DNA from 4 places in the Lacimicrobium alkaliphilum genome. Region 4 is predicted to be linked to each of the others. Evidence: predicted binding sites of a transcription regulator. Region 4 holds the regulator's gene; each other region holds the start of a gene.

Region 1 (4,700 bases), 250 kb from region 4:
GATGCTGAAACCGGCAAAGCGAGACTTACCAGTAATGGCAGCATCATCAGGGGGAGGTTTTTCATAGTGAACACTTAGGGTGATGAAATCAGTGGCTATGATATTGCCAATAAACCAACAAGATAAAGTGCAGAGGGGTAAACCCTGTTAACCGGGTGATATAAGGTCAGTTTTTAGTGACTGAATGCCAATGCGTGGAAAAGGTATTGCCATTGAGAATTCAACGATCTTCAACACTACGGCGTTAAGCGACAGATTGCTGCGCTTGCATTAATTCAGTTGGACAGAGCGGTATGTCTTGTGGATTTTATGCGTTCGAATAAAAAGCCGACTATGTAGTACCAATAGTATTGCCGACAGAGCCACAAAGATGCTTAAATGCAAACTGCATTTTACTATATGATTTATAAGGAGAATTTCTGGCGTCCCCACCAGGAATCGAACCTGGATCTAAGCCTTAGGAGGGCCTTGTTTTATCCATTAAACTACGGGGACTTTACTGTAGCTCAGTGACGGCAATCTGCCGACGGGCGGGCATTATTACCCAAGGCCCCCATAATTTAAAGTCCTGCAGCACACGACTGGATAAATAATCGCCTGCATACCTCTGCTGAACAAAGTGCTTCAGCGCCGTGATACAAAATCGTTAGGCTGAATGTTTGCCAACGGCACGCCGTTGACTGACTCGACCACTGAAGAGCTCAGCGAGAGACGGGTTACCTGAACCTCCACAGGGTGTACCTGGTATTGATAGTGACTATTGCCCATGGGATCGTAAAACTGATTCAGTTTGAACACTTTCAGTCTGTCTCCCATATTGACACCGTGCTCTTTACCTATATCAACAGACAATTGCTGATGGCTGCTTTGCAGCACCCGGCCATGAGCTGGCAAACAGGCAATCTCATCATCGATACGTTGTGCCAGGTCGTCTAATTGCTGTCTGATGGCCATGCCATAACTGGATTGCCAGAAGGTGTTGCTGGCGGTGTCGACACTTTTGTGCGGATCAAAAGGCCAGCTTGCGCTGGTGCGAAAGGGTTGGGAAATCAGCACTTCTCCGGTCATGCCGTTTATCAGATGCACATCCAGAGCAAAGTTACGGTTAATCTGTCTGTCTTTCCAGAATGCCAGTCTCGAGGGCGAGGTCTGCTCGTCACTGAGATCAGTAATTTCAGCCAGCAGTACAAACTGCCCACCTGCTTTACGGGCAAGAGCAGTGGCCTGCCGGCTCAGATCATTTCCCGGTGTTACGTAGAAACCTTCAACAGAATGGATGTTGGCATGTTGGCTGGCGGCAGAAAACGACTTATGCAGCTGGCGTGGAAGGTCTTTGCCAATATTATACAGCTGTCCCAGACTGGCCTGTTGCTTATGTCTCAAAGGAAACCAGGTGGTCACCACGCTCTTCTGATAATCAGACGCCTGGCATTGCGTGTCCTGGGGGAAGATGTCGGCACGGATGGAGACGGTGACGATATCGCCCTGATAGTCCTCGTGGATTAATTCCACTTTATTGACTTCGCCGCCGGCTCTGACTTCCAGCCGGTCATTCTGCAATAATCCGTCGGCAAGGTATTGCACACTGTTGACTCTGGCCCCGGCAAACATCAGCGCCTGCTTAATGGCTTCCTGGGTCGCCATTTTTCTGGCGTGGTGTTTATCACCGTTATGAACCACGGCCTGACCACTGGCTTCAAACCAGATGGCCTTGGCCTGCAAGCTGCATAAAGCAACGGATAATAATAGAAGCAATTTGTTCACTGGCATAACCTCAGATTTTCCCTGTCATGGTCTTGCACAAAATATACCGTTTTTTAGCGGGTTTATTGACGATGGGCTCAGATGGCACAAAAAAGGTATATAACTTGCTTAATTCAGTCTGATGGCAGAGAACCAACGCCAGAGTCTGACCAGAGTGTTGGTGGCTTTTTGTTCAGTTGGTTTGTTGACCTGTAGCCGTTCTTATTTCTGAGGTGACAGATGAAAATATTCTATTCGTTGATTGTGGCGGCATTTACGCTCAGCGGTTGTTCTTTGTTGTATGACAAGCATGTTGAATGGGAATATGTTGAGCCCGAAAACTATCCGGTTCTGACGGCTGTAGGTTATGCCCCTATTGATGAGCAGTCTGGCAGTTCAGCATCTCTGAAAATGTTGCAGGCGGTCAAGGCGTCAAAACTGGATGCTTATCGTGAGCTGGCCGAACAGGTGTATGGCCACAAGGTTAATGCGGATCAGTCACTGTCTAATATGCTGCTGGAAAACGAACAGTTGCAATCGTCGGTACAGGGCGTGATCAGGGGAGCCAAAGTGGTCAGAACCTATGCGGTAGGTGAGAACACCTATGCCACTGAACTTGAACTGGATATGCAGAAGGTTTACGACATTTATCTGTCAGTGGCTAAGCCAAGACGGATCAAGGATGTTAAATATTACTGACAAGCCGTCAGCCATCAGTTTGCAGTTTTCAGATAAAAAGACAAACCAGCTTAAACAAGACTTTTCTGGCAGGGAAGTGGGATGATTTTTTTAAAACTGGAAACTAGGCTTTAACGCCGCCGCCTTTGGGACCGGCTTTTTTCTTGCCCGCTTTGTCATAGGTCAGGCTTTCTTTGGCCCGCACTTCCATAATCAGACTGCGCAAATGCTCAAGCCTCAGCTGTCCTTGCTCGACCGCGGTGGCGTTAATTTGGGTACGATACTGGCAGTCTTCTACCTGGTGCTGAATTTTTTCTTTAGCTGCAACGAACGCAGCATCTTCGGGGGAGACAGTGGAATAGAGGCTGGCGATTTTCTGATCCTGCTGCTGAATTTCATCCAGCAGGGTTTGTTTTTCGTTGACCAGATTAATCAGGGCTTCCGCATCTCTGGAACTGATAAGCTGTAATTCGCTATCCAGTAACAACTGCAGCTTGCCGAGCAGTTCCTGCTGATGCGTCATTGCCTCGATAATTTGGCTCATATACTCAGGACTTTACCCCGAACAGTTCAGCCTCAAGTTTGGCAATTTTGCCTGCCAGCACTTCAGGATTGACCTGATACTCGCCAGATTGAATGGCTTTTTTCAGGCGCTCAACTTTCTCCTGGTTAACAGGAGCATCACTGCTTTTCTTCTGCATCTGCGCTAACTGCTGAGCAGATTGGGTTAGCGATACCGAATCCTGTCTCGGAGCCGCAGCCTGACTACGGGCACTATCTGCCTGAGTCGACGTCTGATTCTGCGCCTGTTGATTCAGCTTTTGGCTGTCTACCTGAGTCTTACTCAGGTTGCCGTTATTGCTGTTAATGTTGTTAACTGACATGGTCAAATTCCACTACCTAATTTACCTCTGCTTTAATTATCGGCAGGCTCTGAGATATCTTTAGCAATCTTTCATCAATATTTGCAGTTATGCTAGCAAATATTTTACCAATACTCACTCTTTGCCTGAATCCGATGTCTTGTCATAGTGTATCGGCCAGTCGTATCAGGTCTTTAAATACCTACAGCCACTTCCGAAGCACTGATAACAGTGGCGTCAATCTGACGGCGGCTGGCGGTATTTTCTATGCGTATGGTGTCACCGATATTGCCGTCTTCCTCGGCCACTCCTGAGGCTTTAATCTGCAGCCCGCTCACATTGGCTGTAATAACCACACTGTCGCCTTTGCAGACATAACAGAGCAATGACGGTTCGATCGGCTGTCCGGCTCTTAAGCGGCGTTTGCTGCGTGCTCCGGCCAGGCTGCCGATAGTCGAATAGGTACTGCCCCGCAGTTGATTGACGTCCAGGTTCACCACTTCCAGTTGATTCTCAGATAAGAGTTCACCCGGTGACACAGCCTGCTTCGCAACGACGACTTTTTGCATTTGCTGTACGTTCACCATTACATATAAAAACCAGTTCGAACTGGGACAGGAAACCCGCACCGTTACATTGCGCTGAGTCAGGCTATTATCACTGGCGCTGGCCTCGAAAGGTGTTTCGCAAGGTGCTATCCGAATGCGTTGATCTACCGCAACTGCCTTGACCTCTGTGCTGATATTCTGGTCATCACCTGCCGAGATCCTTGTCTTGACAAAGTCTTCAGCGACCATCCGGATGCGTTCGTGCACCGTGCTCTGCTCTTGTGCTAAACACGACGAACCTGCAGCGAGGGTAAAAAATGTCAGTATTCTCAGAGTGCTAGCAAAACTTTTCATATTCACTTTGTGTCAGTTTGTCTATGCTTAAGGACAAAATCTTGTAACATGGTAAAGACATAAGCCTTATCTGATATATACAAGATTCATGTTAGCGCTGGTTTTCACGATAACAACGAATAGGTTTATATATGCCGGGATCAGTGCTCAGCACTGCAACCGGTTTAATCTGACTTGTATCGGGTGTCAATTTACCGTCGATGCAAGCTAATATTGTTAGTTAGGGCAATTTCTGTGCCTAAACTGATACAGCTTTGGGGTGATATATGGCTGGAATCCTGGATTCAGTTAATCAACGTACACAGTTGGTCGGACAGAACCGGCTTGAACTGCTGTTATTCAAATTGCAGGGTAATCAGCGCTTCGGCATTAATGTTTTTAAAGTGCGCGAAGTATTGCAATGCCCCCCCCTGACGTCCATGCCAAGGCTCAACCCTTTTGTGCGCGGTGTGGCACACATCAGAGGCCAGACCATATCAGTCATTGACCTCAGCATGGCCACAGGTGGCAGAAA
Region 2 (4,700 bases), 370 kb from region 4:
GAGAACAGAACCCGGTGCAAGGGAAAAATGACGCTTTTGTGTCAACTGCTCACATTTGCGACAATTTGGTTGATTTTTCTGTCCCGAATGAAAATAAGGCTACTGGTCATTGTTTAAATCTGCGCAATAGTTGGCCTCGGGTGAATTAATGAGTACCATATCGGTGCTATTAACTTTTCAATTACATTTTAGGTAGTTACATGAATCCATCTTTTCTTCTTTATATACTTGTTGCTGGCATTCTTGCCATATTGGCCTTCTTTTTATTTCCTGCTGAGTTGCTCCTGTCAAATCAGGCTTTAGCTTTAGGCCTGCTCGTTGGCGGTATTGTATCGCCACAACTGGCAAAACTCTTTGTACGCACTGCTGTCCAGCCTTCGGATAAAAGTTCAACGCCGCCTTCCTCTTTTACCGGTGAGCGTAAAACACTTTACGTCGGCAATCTCCCGTATCGCGCAAGCGAACAGGAAGTATCAGACCATTTTGCCTCTCATGGTGAAGTTGTGTCGGTGAGGCTGATGAAGGATCGCCGTACCGGCAAGAGAAAGGGCTACGGTTTCGTTGAAATGGCAGAAAAGGATGCCGAAAGTGCAGTTTCTGCATTAAATGATACTGAATTTCAGGAACGCACATTAAAAGTGCGCATGGCCAAGGACAAGCAAGACCATTAATTCAGAATAAAAAAGCCTGCAAATGCAGGCTTTTTCTTAAACTTCAGTGGTACTTTGTGGTTGAGACAGCACTGACTGAGGTAAATTACTCATCAATTTATTGTTGAATGAGTGAAAACGATTAATCGCTTCCAGCAAATCCGGTGTTTGTACATCCGGCATTTTATTCACCAATCCATTAATCAGATTCTCGTAGCTTTCTCTGTCTGGCAGGTTTTGCTGCGCCTTATCTGCCATATTCAGCATCCGCTCAAGGTAATGAGACACCGTTTTTATCGGCCCCAGCCCCTCCTGACCGCGGCTCATATCATCATTATGAGAGACAGATTCATAGGTCTGGATCACTTTGGTTTGCTCATTTCTGCTCAATTGTAATGCATAGCTGGTAAGCTCCGAATCATCAAAGCCCAGCTTAAGAGCCTGATTAAAAGCCTCTTCAACATTGCCATTGTAAAACTCATCAGCCACATCAGCGGCATCGCCCACCAGTTCACCGATGGCACTTAGCTCCGACTCGTCAAGCTCACCTCGTACCGAGAAACTAAAGGCATTGGCCTGATAAAACTGATAACTCTGGCTGGCAGTAAAGCTGAAATTGTTGTCCGTGCTTTGCTGTTCACCTTCGGCCCCGGCCTGATTCTCAGAAGATTGGCCGGAAGTCATCAGGCTTTGATGAAAAGCAAACTGAGTACTATCCTCAAAACGAATAGTCACTTCGTCCCCATCTTTTGTGGTGATACTCAATTCACTGTTATCTTCTCTCGTATAACTGAAAGATTCAGTGACTGACTGACTTTGCAGAGACTGGCCGAAGATTTTCTGCTCCAGGGATTGCAACCCATCTTCAATCAAGTCCTGACTTTTCTTTATTCCTGTTGAAATTTCTTCATTCATCATGCCACCAAGATCCTTTTCAGCCATTTTAACGCCCTTGAGAACACCCTGGCGTGCCTGATCAAACATGCTTGTCAACTTGTCTTCATCGGCGCCTTTTGCCTGAGCATTTTTTATGGCCCCGCCAACAAAGTTCAGTACATTCTTGGCAATCTCTTCAAAGTCAAATAACGGCTTTTCCTCTTCCTTGGGGCGCTCAAACTTCGGACGCTTTCCCTCTAAGACTAAATTCTCATTCAGCGCTGTACTGAATACGGCCATGCCGACAAATTTACCCGATGCCATACTTTGAGACAGTGTCACGGCACTGGCTGGTTGACTGGCAGCCTGACGTAACCCGGCCTCACGTAACTGATTTTGCACGTCGGAGCGCCCGGACTGCTGAGCCCTGTCACTCATAAATGCCTTAATTTCACCTAAGTTCATGATAGATTCCTCCCACCTCGGTAACTATATCGGCCCCTGCAGTACAAATATTAGTCTTTTTGAATAAAAAGCAGTGATGGCAATCTGCCCGGGCCTTTTGCTAGAATCTGCCGCCCATTTTACGAGGACTTCGGCATGCGACCTACAGAGATTGACAGTAGCGACTATCAAAACCTGCTAACTGAAAAGGCGGGGCAATTAAAAGTGCGCTTTAGCGGGTTTGACTGCCCGGAACTGGAAGTCTTTCCCTCTGCACCTGTTAATTATCGCATGCGTGCCGAATTCAGGGTCTGGCATCAGGATGATGATCTTTTCCATATTATGTTTGACCCAAACACTAAGGAAAAATATCGTGTCGATACTTTCCCGCCCGCCAGCACATTAATCAATGCTGTGATGCAGGATCTTATACCACTGCTGAAGTCTGACGATTGCGCACGACGTAAGCTCTACCAGATCGATTATCTCAGTACGCTAAGCGACCAGATTCTGGTCAGCCTGATTTATCATCGCCCTCTTGATGAACAGTGGCAGCAAAGTATCGCGCCAATTCTGGCCGAATTGAGGAAAAAGTATCACATTGATATTGTCGGCAGAGCCAGAAAACAGCAGTGGCACCTGGATCGAAACTTCGTTATTGAAACCCTCAACATAAAGGGTAAAGAGCTACATTTTAAGCAGATCGAAAACAGCTTCACCCAACCTAACGCCGATGTGAATCAGAAAATGATTGAGTGGGCACTGGATGTTACGAAGGGATGCAACGGGGATCTGCTTGAACTTTATTGTGGTCTGGGCAATTTCACGCTGCCACTGGCGCAAAACTTCAACCGGGTGTTAGCCACAGAAATATCAAAGACATCAGTAACAGCCGCCAACGATAATCTGACACTGAATCAGATTGATAATGTTACTGTAATTCGCATGTCCAGCGAAGAGTTTACTCAGGCTTTAAACGGCGAGAGAACTTTCAGGCGGTTGCAAGATGTGGATATTCATTCTTTTAACTGTACGACAGTGCTGGTTGATCCACCCAGGGCCGGCCTGGATCCCGATACCTGTAATTTAGTCAGTCAGTACGACAATATTGTCTATATTTCCTGTAATCCAGAAACACTGATTGATAATCTACAATCTTTGACTCAAACCCACTCGATTAAACGATTTGCCCTGTTCGACCAGTTTCCTTATACCCACCATACAGAATGTGGGGTTTTTCTGCAGGGCAAGAAATAGTTTCTTTACTCCGGGGCATGCTGACTTTTGCCAGCATAAAATGACGCTCCTTTGGCAATAATGCGCAATTGCTGAATTAGCCGCTGAGCCTGGACGTCCCTCTGCGCAGAGCTGGCATCAATGACCTCTGCTCCGGCGCTGAACACCAGTTTCACCATTGCCTCAGCCTGCAGACTGGCCAGATTCCTACTGAGACCGGTATGATTTGCAGTATAGTCGCTGAGCTCTTCAATAAAATGCTGAATTTCTCTTAATACCGCGGCTCTGAACGCCGGCGATGTGCCTGAGTGTTCCCTTAGCAACAATCTGAATTCATTGCTGTTGGCTACCACAAACTCCATAAAGGTGTTTACAGAGGTGGTGATGACACCGCCCCCCGCATCGATTCTGGACCTGGCCTGTCGCATGAGTTGGCGCAGCGCCAAACCCGCTTCGTCCACTAATGTCAGACCTAACTCATCTATGTCTTTGAAATGACGATAAAATGAAGTAGGTGCTATGCCTGCCGCCCGTGCAATTTCCCGCAGACTCACGCTGGAGAGGCTCCGTTGCTCATCGAGCAAGTTAAACGCCGCATCGATTATTGCCCTGCGGGTTTTCAGTTTCTGTTGCTGACGTCTCATTCTGAGTAAACTTTTTGTCTAAGGAATTCAAAAGTGTGTGTCAGTGTATCACCAAATAGTATGATCTTTGCTTGCCTCAGCCACACAAACTGGATAAATTAGCGCACACTTGTTCGCTAGCGCACAGTTGTACGCTCAAATTAAGTTATACTCAATACATGCAAAAACCTGCCCTGATTCTGACCAATGTTGTACTGTTTTCTGTCACCTCGCTGATTTGTCTGCTGTTAGTTCCTTTGGAAGCCATTACAAAAGGATTCGATAGTACAGAAATTATTGCCTGTATCATCCTGATCTGGTTTTCGGGCCTGTCGATCACGGCTGGATATCATCGGCTGTGGGCCCACAAAGCGTATGATGCCCACCCTCTGATTAAAGTGCTGTTTGCCCTCGGTGGCGCTCTGGCACTGCAAAACAGCATACTGCACTGGGCATCCGATCATCGTGTTCACCATAAACATGTAGACGACAATGACAGGGATCCCTATTCCGCAGGAAGAGGGTTCTGGTTTTCTCATATCGGCTGGATGCTGAGGGAGTATCAGGCAAATCGTTATCAGGACTACAATAACTGCCGTGACCTGCAAAAAGATAAAGTTGTTATGTGGCAACACCGGCACTACCTGGTGCTGACATTAGCTACCAACATTGGCCTGCCTGTCATGCTGGGATGGTTAAATGGAGATGTCTGGGGGATGCTGTTACTGGCGGGAGTATTAAGGCTGGCGGTAGTACACCATGTTACTTTCTTTATAAACTCCCTTGCCCATATGTGGGGTAAGCAGTCCTATACAGATAAAAACAGCGCCAGAGATAACGGCTTGCTGGCACTGTTTACCTTTGGTGAGGG
Region 3 (4,700 bases), 1.9 Mb from region 4:
CTGAAGGCAATGGCATCTTCCCCCGAGTCCGCCAATACATGAAATTCGTGCGACATACTGCCGCCAATCGAGCCGTTGTCGGCGATAACCGGGCGATAACTCAGGCCAATGCGCTCAAAAATGTTGCAGTAGGCACGGAACATCTGCTGATAAGATTGTTCCAGGGACTCCTGAGTCAGGTGAAAAGAATAAGCATCCTTCATGATAAACTCGCGGCTGCGCATCACACCGAAACGGGGGCGCACTTCATCACGGAATTTAGTCTGGATCTGAAACAGATTCAGTGGCAGTTGCTTGTAACTGCTGACTTCACGCTTGACCAGGTTAGTGATGACTTCTTCATGAGTGGGGCCTAATACAAAGTCACGCTTATGTCTGTCATTCAGCCGCAGTAATTCCGGGCCATACTCATCCCAGCGTCCGGACTCCTGCCACAGATCGGCAGGTTGCACCATGGGCATTAAGATTTCCAGCGCGCCCGCTCTGACCATTTCTTCGCGCACAATATTGGTGACCTTGTTCAGCACCCTGAGTCCGGTTGGAAGCCAGGTATACATACCGGAAGCCAGTTTGCGGATCATACCGGCACGAATCATCAGCTGATGACTGATGATTTCCGCGCTGGCAGGCGTTTCTTTCTTGGTTGATAGTAAATACTGACTGCTTCGCATAGGCATCACTCAATAGTAGGCACCTGATTCTGAGGGTACCTTGACCAAAAATCGGGCGCCATTCTAACAGCCCCCCCGTCAGGGCAGAAGTGTAGTCAGCAGATTTTTATGCTTTTTCGGCACAAATGTTCTCAATGCCCACCACTTCGATGCGATTCTGCTCACTTTGCCAGTGAATATTCAGATTATCCAGACGTATGGCAAAAGATTGTGGCCGGGATTGGCTGGATTTGTAGGCAGGGCGGGGGTCCTGGGCCAGTACAGCCTGGATCAGGCGCTGCATTTTGTCCGGTTCCGGGCTCAGTTGCTCAAGCTGGATCATAGCATCTGCTGAGAACCTTACCGGTACAGGCTGCGGGGCTTGACTGGCAAAACCACCGGCGGCCCCGGGATGCGCATCGGCATAAGGCAGATATGGTTTGATGTCGACAATGGGGGTGCCATCGAGCAGATCCATGCCTCTGACCTGCAGGCTCACCTGACCCTTATCTGTCTTCAGACTGACAAATTCCACCACGGATAAACCCAGCCCGTTGGGTCTGTGGGTACTGCGACTGGCAAAGACGCCAACACGCTGATTGCCTCCCAGTCTTGGCGGGCGGACTGTCGGTTTCCAGCCGCGCTCCTGAACCTGATGAAAGCGGAACAGCAGCCACAGATGAGAAAACTGCTCAATACCGCGGAAACAATTGATGTCATTAAAAGGTGAAAAAAAACGGATTTCACCTATGGCCTCACTGACCAGACCGGGCTGGCGGGGGATGGCGAACTTTTGCTTGTAAGGAGTGTGGATAATCCCCAATGGTTGCAGAGATATGGGTGCCGGCTCAGTTGTTGTCATTCGCCTGTCCCTGCGGTTCCTGTTCACAGAGCGGCCAGCCCCCCAGGTGGTGCCAGCGATTGATGATAGTGCAGAACAGATCGGCGGTTTTCGAGGCGTCATATAAGGCCGAGTGGGCCTCATTCTGATCAAAGGAGACTCCGGCCGCCTGACAGGCTTTCACCAGTACGGTCTGACCGAATGCCAGGGCCGCAAGGCTGGTGGTATCAAAGGAGACGAATGGATGAAATGGGGTGCGTTTGATCCCACAGCGCTCAATGGCAGCATTGACAAAATTCTGATCAAAGGCGGCATTATGGGCCACGATCACCGAGCGCTGGCAGTCCGCCTGTTTTTGCTGCTTGCGGATCTGCTTGCACAAATCTTTCATCGCGTCACTCTCGTCAATGGCGCCGCGCAAAGCGCAATATGGGTCGATACCATTAAACTCCAGTGCCGCTTTTTCCAGATTGGCGCCGGCAAAAGGCTGAATATGGTGATGAAAAGTCTGATCTTTGTGTAACAGCCCCTGTTCATCCATCTTCAGTGTTACGGCGGCTATCTCCAGCAGGGCGTCGGTTTGATGATTAAAGCCAGCGGTTTCCACATCAATAACCACCGGAAAATAGCCTCTGAATCTTTGCTTGAGTTGTGGTGTTGGCGCTGTCATTGTGACCTTTTTGCAACTTGGGGGCGCGGCATTATGCCAATTCCGGGGCAATTTTGCCATCAAGTGACGGTCCCTGTTGCCGATAAGATGAGTATATTGACTATAGTGTAATGAGTATAATCAGGTCTGTGGGTCATCACAGGCCGGGTTCGTCTGCAGATAACAGGATAAAGCATGAAAAAGTGTATTGTGGCGCTGATGGCAATATTGGTATTGCCCGCCTCTGCCAGTATCCGGCACTATGCGGCCAAAGTGGAGGATTCGCAATGGCAATTACTCAATCAATCCCGCCTGCAATGTACCCTGAGCCACACTATACCAGGGTATGGTGATGCCCTGTTCACCAGCCAGGCCAGTAAGGAACTGAATCTGGAGTTTGAGCTGGCCATGCAGAGGCTGCCCAAGCAGTATGGCGTGGCCGCGGTCTATTCCATTCCGCCCTCGTGGATGCCCGGTGCGATGCAAAAAGAAATTGCCGATATGTCCATTCGCAAACAGTTTAATGGCGATTTGCCGGAACAGGCGGCCTGGACTATTTTATCGGAGCTGGAGAAAGGATACTGGCCTACCATTTACTATCAGGACTGGCACAATCCCTATGACAAAGTGGCGGTGGGGCTTAATGCCAGTAATTTTGTCCGTCAGTATTATGCCTTTTCCCAATGCGTTGCCAATTTGTTGCCCTTCAGCTTTGAGGATATTGCATACTCGGTATTGACCTATGAAAAAAATTCCGATGAATTTACCCGTCAGTCAAAGAAAAAACTGAACATGATCGGTGAGTATCTCAAAGAAGATCCTGAGCTTGAACTGGTGCTGTTGGATGCCTATACCGACAGCTATGGCGGTAGCTGGCACAATGAGCAGCTCTCTGTCCGCCGGGCAGAAAAAGTTAAAAATTACTTTACCGGAATGGGCGTGCCGGAGGGCAGAATCGAAGTGACCGGACATGGTGAGCGGCGCCATATTGCCCCGAACACGAATGAGCTGTCGCGGGCCAAAAACCGGCGGGTTGTGATCCGGATGGACAGACTTTAATCCAGAGTCTGTTCGTCCGTTTATTGCTGTGCTTTGAAGGCTGGCGATCAGCGTATGCGGTCAGGGAAGTCGGTAAAAATCCCGTCTATCTGCAGATCCTTTAGTACCTTAAGCCATTGGGACCAGCTCATCTCGCCGTGCAAGTCATCAACTCTGAGGGTATAAGGATGAATCACCAGTCCGGCGGCTCTGGCCTGTTTAACCAGCGACAATGGTTTTCCACTGTTAATATCTATCAGCTGAGGCAGCCATGGGCCGATTCCCTGGGCATAGCGGGCCACCTCAGCCAATCCTTCTGAGCTTTGCAGATAAGCATAATCAGTAGTGCTCTCCCGCCAGGCGTTTTCACCGATCAGCTGAATAATTGGCAGCCTGGCATTAAGTTCAGTGCGCAGACGCTTTATTTCATCAAAATCAAAGCACTGTAAAAAGATTCTGGCATCGCTGCGGTCCAGATCATGCTCACGTAACAGGCTCATCACTATCTGGCTGATATCCTGACCTTCCTGGCGGTGAAAGGCTGGCGCCTTGATTTCCGGATACAAACCCACCTGCTTGTTTGTGGTGCGGTTAAGTTCCTGAATCAGCTCCAGCTGTTCGGTGAAAGTGGCAATACGAAAGTGGCCGTTGCCCCGATACCGTGTCGGGTACACCTGGTGGCCCTCAGGATCCCGGCGTTCATTAACCCAAAGGGTTTTCAGCTCGGCCAGAGTGAAATCTATGACATAAAAGCGGCCATCCTCTCTGGCTCGGTCGGGATAGTGCTCAGCCACATCGGTAACGGTATCCAGATGGATATCATGCAATACAACCGGCACCGCGTCTTTACTCAGTACCAGATCCTGCTCGATATAATCGGCACCCTGAGCATAAGCAAGTATGGCAGCCTCAAGCGTGTGTTCCGGCAGGTAGCCGGAGGCGCCTCGGTGGGCAATGATGAGGGGTGTGGCTATGGCAGTGACACTGAAAAAGGCGAGTACCAGCGAGCCCAGCCAGATTTGGAGCTGTGCGTGTTTCACTGCCGCTGGATCAGCTCTATGGCATAACCATCGGGGTCACGGACAAAGGCAATTTCGGTGCTGCCACCTTTGACCGGCCCAGGCTCCCGATAGACATCAGCCCCTTTGGCATTGAGGGTTTTACACAGGCTGTAAATATCTTCACAGCCTATGGCGATATGCCCGAAAGCCTCACCCATTTCATAGCTGTGCTGGTCCCAGTTGTACGTCAGCTCTAATACAGTGTGATCCGTTTCCTCACCATATCCGACGAAAGCGAGGGTATAGCGATATTGCGGATTATCAGACTGGCGCAGCAGTTTCATTCCCAGCAATCCGGTATAAAAATCGATGGAGCGCTGTAAGTCGCCGACTCTGAGCATGGTATGTAATAAGCGCATGACGCTAATCCTCCGTTTTGTCTTTAAACTCACATAAATCTTCGATCAGGCAGGCGCCACAGCGCGGCTTTCTGGCCACACAGATATAGCGTCCATGCAGGA
Region 4 (4,700 bases):
CCACCAGAGGTGTCAGCGACAGGAACCCGGCGCCACCTTTGACGGTATGAAAGCCGCGAAAAATCGCGTTCAGCAGGTCGGCGTCTTCGGGATTGTTCTCCAGATCGACAAGCTGTTCCTGAAGTTGCTCCAGGATCTCTCCGGCTTCCACCAGAAAGTCTTGCAGGATATCCTCGTCAACGTCAAACGACATGCGTCAGCTCCTTAAAACCCTAAGCTTGAAAGTAGATCATCTACGTCATCCTGACCCGATACCACATCATCCCGACTGTCAGCATCAATTATCGGTCCTTCAGCCACTTCCTTATCGGACTTTTTGTCAGATTTATTAGAATTTTCATCAACTTCCGGCTCACCAAATACGGTCAGCATATGCACCAGGTTGTCTTCGACCTCTTTGACCAGCTCGATGACCCGGCGAATAACCTGCCCGGTAAGGTCCTGGTAGCCCTGGGCCATCAGCACTTCCGTGAGCAGCTCATTGAGCTTCGCCGATTCAACACTGGCGTCTTCGAGAATGCGGTCAAGATCATGGCACAGGGTTTTAAACTCACCCAGCTCTATTTGCCGGGTCATCAGCTTTTTCCACTCGGGCAGAATACCGGTAATCTTGGCATTCAGCTGCTCGGCGATGGGCATGCTGGTTTCCACCGCATCCATGGTCCGGTTGGCAGCTTCCTCGGTGGTCTCAATCACATAATTGAGACGGGTCTGAGCGTCAGGAATATCCTCATTAGCGAGATTGGCGATACGCGCATCAAGCTGGAAATTGTTCAGAGAATCATGCAGTTGCCGGGTCAGTTTGCCCACTTCCGCAAACAGCTCCACAGAATCATGTTCAGTAACACTGTCGAGCAATTCACCGGCGGCCTCGTTGTCTCCGGCTTCAAGCAGTTCAACCAGGCGGCGGGCATCTTCTAATGAAATCGGCGCTTTGTCTGTCATTCAGGTGTTCCCTCTTTGTTCAGGATCCACCCGGGATTACCCAAGGCGCTCAAAAATCTTATCCAGCTTTTCCTTCAGCGTAGCGGCGGTAAAGGGTTTAACCACGTAGCCGTTGACGCCAGCCTGAGCGGCAGCAACAATCTGCTCCTTCTTGGCTTCAGCGGTCACCATCAGCACCGGCAGGTGTTTGAGGCTGTCATCGGATCGGATGGCCCTGAGCAGGTCAATCCCCTGCATCCCCGGCATGTTCCAGTCGGTAATGACAAAGTCGAAATCCCCTTGCTGCAACATGGGCAGGGCGGTATTACCGTCATCGGCCTCCTGCACATTGGTGAAGCCAAGATCCTTAAGTAAGTTCTTGATTATACGTCTCATTGTTGAAAAATCGTCAACAACGAGAATTTTCATATTTTTATCCAAAACTGCCTCCAGTGAGGATTCAACTAACTGTTATTCTTATTGAAAATCATGCAACACGCCAGGATTGCATCCTGGTTTTCAGCCTGAGCATAGCCTGACTGTGTATCTGGCTGATCCTCGATTCGCTTACTTCCAGCACTTCACCAATTTCCCTCAGGTTGAGTTCTTCATCGTAATACAACGACAATACGATGGCCTCCCGTTCCGGCAAAGTAGTAATAGCATGGGCCAGTGCTTTTTGAAACGATCCCTGTAACAAATCGTCATAAGGCGCATCGGTGCCACGACTCTGCTCTGTGGTGATCACATCTTCTGTGATACCCAAATCTTCGATACCCACCATGCGCCCGGCATTCACTTCATTGAGCATCTGATGGTATTCCTCCATGCTCACCTGCAGTTTCTCTGCCACTTCATTGTCTCTGGCGTCACGACCAGTGTCTTTTTCCACCTGCGAGATGGCTTCGGCAATGGCGCGGCTGTTTTTGTGCACCGACCTGGGTGTCCAGTCACCTTTGCGGATCTCATCCAGCATAGAGCCGCGGATACGGATACCGGCAAAGGTTTCAAAACTGGCACCTTTGGAACCGTCAAAGTTTCTCGACGCTTCCAACAAGCCAATCATGCCAGCCTGAATCAAATCGTCAACTAAAACACTTGCAGGGAGTCTTGCCATCAAATGATGAGCAATGCGCTTAACCAGTGAAGCATGTTGTTCTACAAGCTTACTTTTATCATCAAGTTGCTGATAGGCAGCGGCTTTATTATTCACACTTTATCTCTCTGCACCTCAGTCCCTTGATCAACTAATTGCTCCAGGAAAAACTCCAGATGTCCGCCTGGTTGCGCCGGAACAGGCCATTTAAGCGCCTGTTTGGCTAAATTGTTTATGGCTATCGCGGCTGGTGAGCCCGGGAAGACTTCAACAATGGCTTTTTGCTTACGCACCGCCTTGCGGATGTTTTCATCGAAGGGTACCGTTGCCACCAGCTCAAGCGCCACATCCAGAAATCGGTTTGTGACCTTGGACAGCTTAGCAAAGAGTTCCTGTCCTTCACGTAAATTACGCACCATATTCGCCACTATTTTAAAGCGAAACACACCGTGGTCCCGGTTAAGGATTTTGATCAGGGCATAGGCATCGGTCAGGGAAGTCGGTTCGTCACACACCACCACCATTATATCCTGGGCGGCCCGTGAAAAACTCAGCACCATATCGGAGATACCTGCGGCGGTATCCACAATCAGTACATCAATTTTACTCTGTAATTCGCTGAAGGCACGGATCAAACCGGCATGCTCGGTGGGAGTCAGTTCTGTCATCGACTGAGTGCCGGATGTAGCCGGAGCGATTTTAATTCCCGCAGGCCCTTCTACCAACACATCTTCAAGCAAACATTCACCGGACAGTACGTGGGACAGGTTTTTCTCCACCCGCAGCCCCAACATCACGTCGATATTGGCCAGCCCGAGGTCGGCATCAAGAACCATCACCCGCTTGCCTTGTCTGGCCATGGCGATGGCGGTGTTGAGGGTGATATTGGTTTTACCTACCCCACCTTTGCCGCCTGTCACAGCGATAACTTTAATTAAATTGGGTTGGTTCATTCGTCTTAAGCTACTCGCTTGATCCTCAATCATAATGATACTGCTGAGTTTGCAACCTGCTGAGTTCTCGTGGGTACTGAAGCATACTGCTTATAGAGCCGGGCTGCACATGAAATCAGATATTTTCCGTCAGCAACCTTAATATCCTCCGGCACTTTCTGTCCATCGGTCAGATATCCTACGGGCAGTTTATGCTCAACCGCCAGACTGATGGCTTCGCCGAGACTGTAACACTCATCCAGTTTGGTGAAAATACAGCCCTGTAAAGAAATCTGCCTGTAAGTCTTCAGTGTATGCTCCATTACCTGATGCTGCGCATTGGCTGCCAAAACCAGATAATGTTTGATATTAGCACAAGATGACTCGCTCAAGGTATCTAACTGTTTGATTAATCTGGCGTCTCTTTGCCCGAAACCGGCCGTATCAACGAGCACCAGGCCCTTGTTACGGAACTGATAGAGCAGATCAGACAGCTCTTCGGCGTTGCTGGCTTTTTTCACATTACAGCCAATTATTTTGCCGTAAGTGGCCAGTTGCTCATAGGCGGCGATGCGATAGCTGTCGGTAGTGATCAGTGCCACCTGCTGGTGCCCGTGCTGACGTGCGTATTGCGCAGCCAGTTTGGCTATGGTGGTGGTTTTGCCGGTGCCTGTTGGCCCCACCAGTGCTACCACACCACCCTGTGTCAAAATTTCGTTATTACTGGTATGCAGTCTGTTCATCAGCAACTTAAGCAGAAACTTCCAGGCATCCCGTTGTTCGCAATTAGGCGGCGCATAAGACACCACCTGCTCGGCCAGCGATGATGTGATGCCTAAGCGCTGTAACTGATCGATAAGATAGCTGTGCAGGGGGCGGGACTGCTGGCGTTCCTGTTTGAGCAGGCCGGATACCTGAAATTCCAGTACATTGCGTAGTGACTGTAACTCCTGACGAATATCATCCATACCCTTATCGTCATGCTGTTTGGGGGCAACAGCTGGCGATACGGTTGTGGCTTGCGCCACTTTCTGCGGCTGAGCCTGCGCAGAAGCGCTCTCGGCCTGTTTATTCTGCTTTTCCAGCAACGCGCGCAGGCTGTCGGGACCGGAATCACCGATAATTTCGCTGAGGCTGGGGGTAGCCTGGGCTTTTGCCGTTCTGGCCGAAGCGGGCTGCTGTCGGCCTCGTAATGGCGCCACGTTAGCGCCGGGCGCGGGGCTGCTCTGACGTTCACCGGCTTTTTTTACCGGCTCTTTGTCATACGCGGCCACAATTTCGATACCTTCGGCGACTTTTTTATTCGACATGATCACCGCATCGCCGCCCAGTTCCTCTTTGACCTGGTTTAAGGCGTCACGCATATCCTTACCGTAGAAACGTCTGATTTTCACTTTTTACCCCCTTGTCAGCCGCAACAACAACTGAATTTATTGGCCAACGGCGCTGACAATCTTAATTTGTTTATCATCAGGAATTTCCTGATAAGACAACACATGTAAACCGCTTATAGCGTGTTTCAGGAAGCGCGACAGTACTGGTCTGAGCATGCCTGACGTTAGCAACACGGAGGGCTCACCGGCCAGTTCCTGCTGCTGCGAGGCTTCACTTAAGGATTGCTGCAATTTCTCGGCCAGCCCCGGCTCAATACCGGCACCCTCACCGCCGCCTGCCTGCAGAGACTGATGCAACATCTGTTCCAGCTCAGGCGCCAGAGTAATCACAGGGATCTCATGACCGCCACCATT

The links. Region 4 encodes FliA, which starts transcription of late flagellar genes. Its sites were predicted from a motif close to CTAAAGNTNNNNNNNNNNNNGCCGATA; they were not measured.
Region 1: flgM (flagellar biosynthesis anti-sigma factor FlgM) is a predicted target of FliA. The motif match lies at 3,343-3,369, and genes of this name have one in related genera.
Region 2: AT746_RS12465 (DUF5610 domain-containing protein) is a predicted target of FliA. The motif match lies at 2,019-2,045, and genes of this name have one in related genera.
Region 3: AT746_RS05490 (flagellar protein MotY) is a predicted target of FliA. The motif match lies at 2,220-2,246, and genes of this name have one in related genera.

What each region holds. Positions count from the first base shown of each region.
Region 1 covers NZ_CP013650.1:2,870,696-2,875,395, reverse strand. The annotation lists gene AT746_RS13095 (YybH family protein) at 1-65, opposite strand, end outside; tRNA gene AT746_RS13090 (tRNA-Arg) at 421-495, opposite strand; gene AT746_RS13085 (flagellar assembly protein T N-terminal domain-containing protein) at 625-1,764, opposite strand; gene AT746_RS13080 (LPP20 family lipoprotein) at 1,984-2,442, shown strand; gene flgN (flagellar export chaperone FlgN) at 2,546-2,965, opposite strand; gene flgM (flagellar biosynthesis anti-sigma factor FlgM) at 2,970-3,305, opposite strand; gene flgA (flagellar basal body P-ring formation chaperone FlgA) at 3,479-4,099, opposite strand; gene AT746_RS13060 (chemotaxis protein CheV) at 4,453-4,700, shown strand, end outside.
Region 2 covers NZ_CP013650.1:2,748,570-2,753,269, forward strand. The annotation lists gene AT746_RS12460 (RNA recognition motif domain-containing protein) at 201-671, shown strand; gene AT746_RS12465 (DUF5610 domain-containing protein) at 708-1,991, opposite strand; gene trmA (tRNA (uridine(54)-C5)-methyltransferase TrmA) at 2,127-3,227, shown strand; gene fabR (HTH-type transcriptional repressor FabR) at 3,233-3,850, opposite strand; gene AT746_RS12480 (fatty acid desaturase) at 4,009-4,700, shown strand, end outside.
Region 3 covers NZ_CP013650.1:1,214,329-1,219,028, forward strand. The annotation lists gene AT746_RS05475 (proline--tRNA ligase) at 1-671, opposite strand, end outside; gene tsaA (tRNA (N6-threonylcarbamoyladenosine(37)-N6)-methyltransferase TrmO) at 778-1,512, opposite strand; gene rnt (ribonuclease T) at 1,499-2,161, opposite strand; gene AT746_RS05490 (flagellar protein MotY) at 2,336-3,199, shown strand; gene glpQ (glycerophosphodiester phosphodiesterase) at 3,247-4,218, opposite strand; gene gloA (lactoylglutathione lyase) at 4,215-4,598, opposite strand; partial or broken gene AT746_RS05505 (endonuclease III) at 4,603-4,700, opposite strand, start outside.
Region 4 covers NZ_CP013650.1:3,118,220-3,122,919, forward strand. The annotation lists gene AT746_RS14120 (chemotaxis protein CheA) at 1-193, opposite strand, end outside; gene AT746_RS14125 (protein phosphatase CheZ) at 205-945, opposite strand; gene cheY (chemotaxis response regulator CheY) at 982-1,365, opposite strand; gene AT746_RS14135 (RNA polymerase sigma factor FliA) at 1,412-2,137, opposite strand; gene AT746_RS14140 (MinD/ParA family protein) at 2,134-3,006, opposite strand; gene flhF (flagellar biosynthesis protein FlhF) at 3,003-4,346, opposite strand; gene flhA (flagellar biosynthesis protein FlhA) at 4,383-4,700, opposite strand, start outside.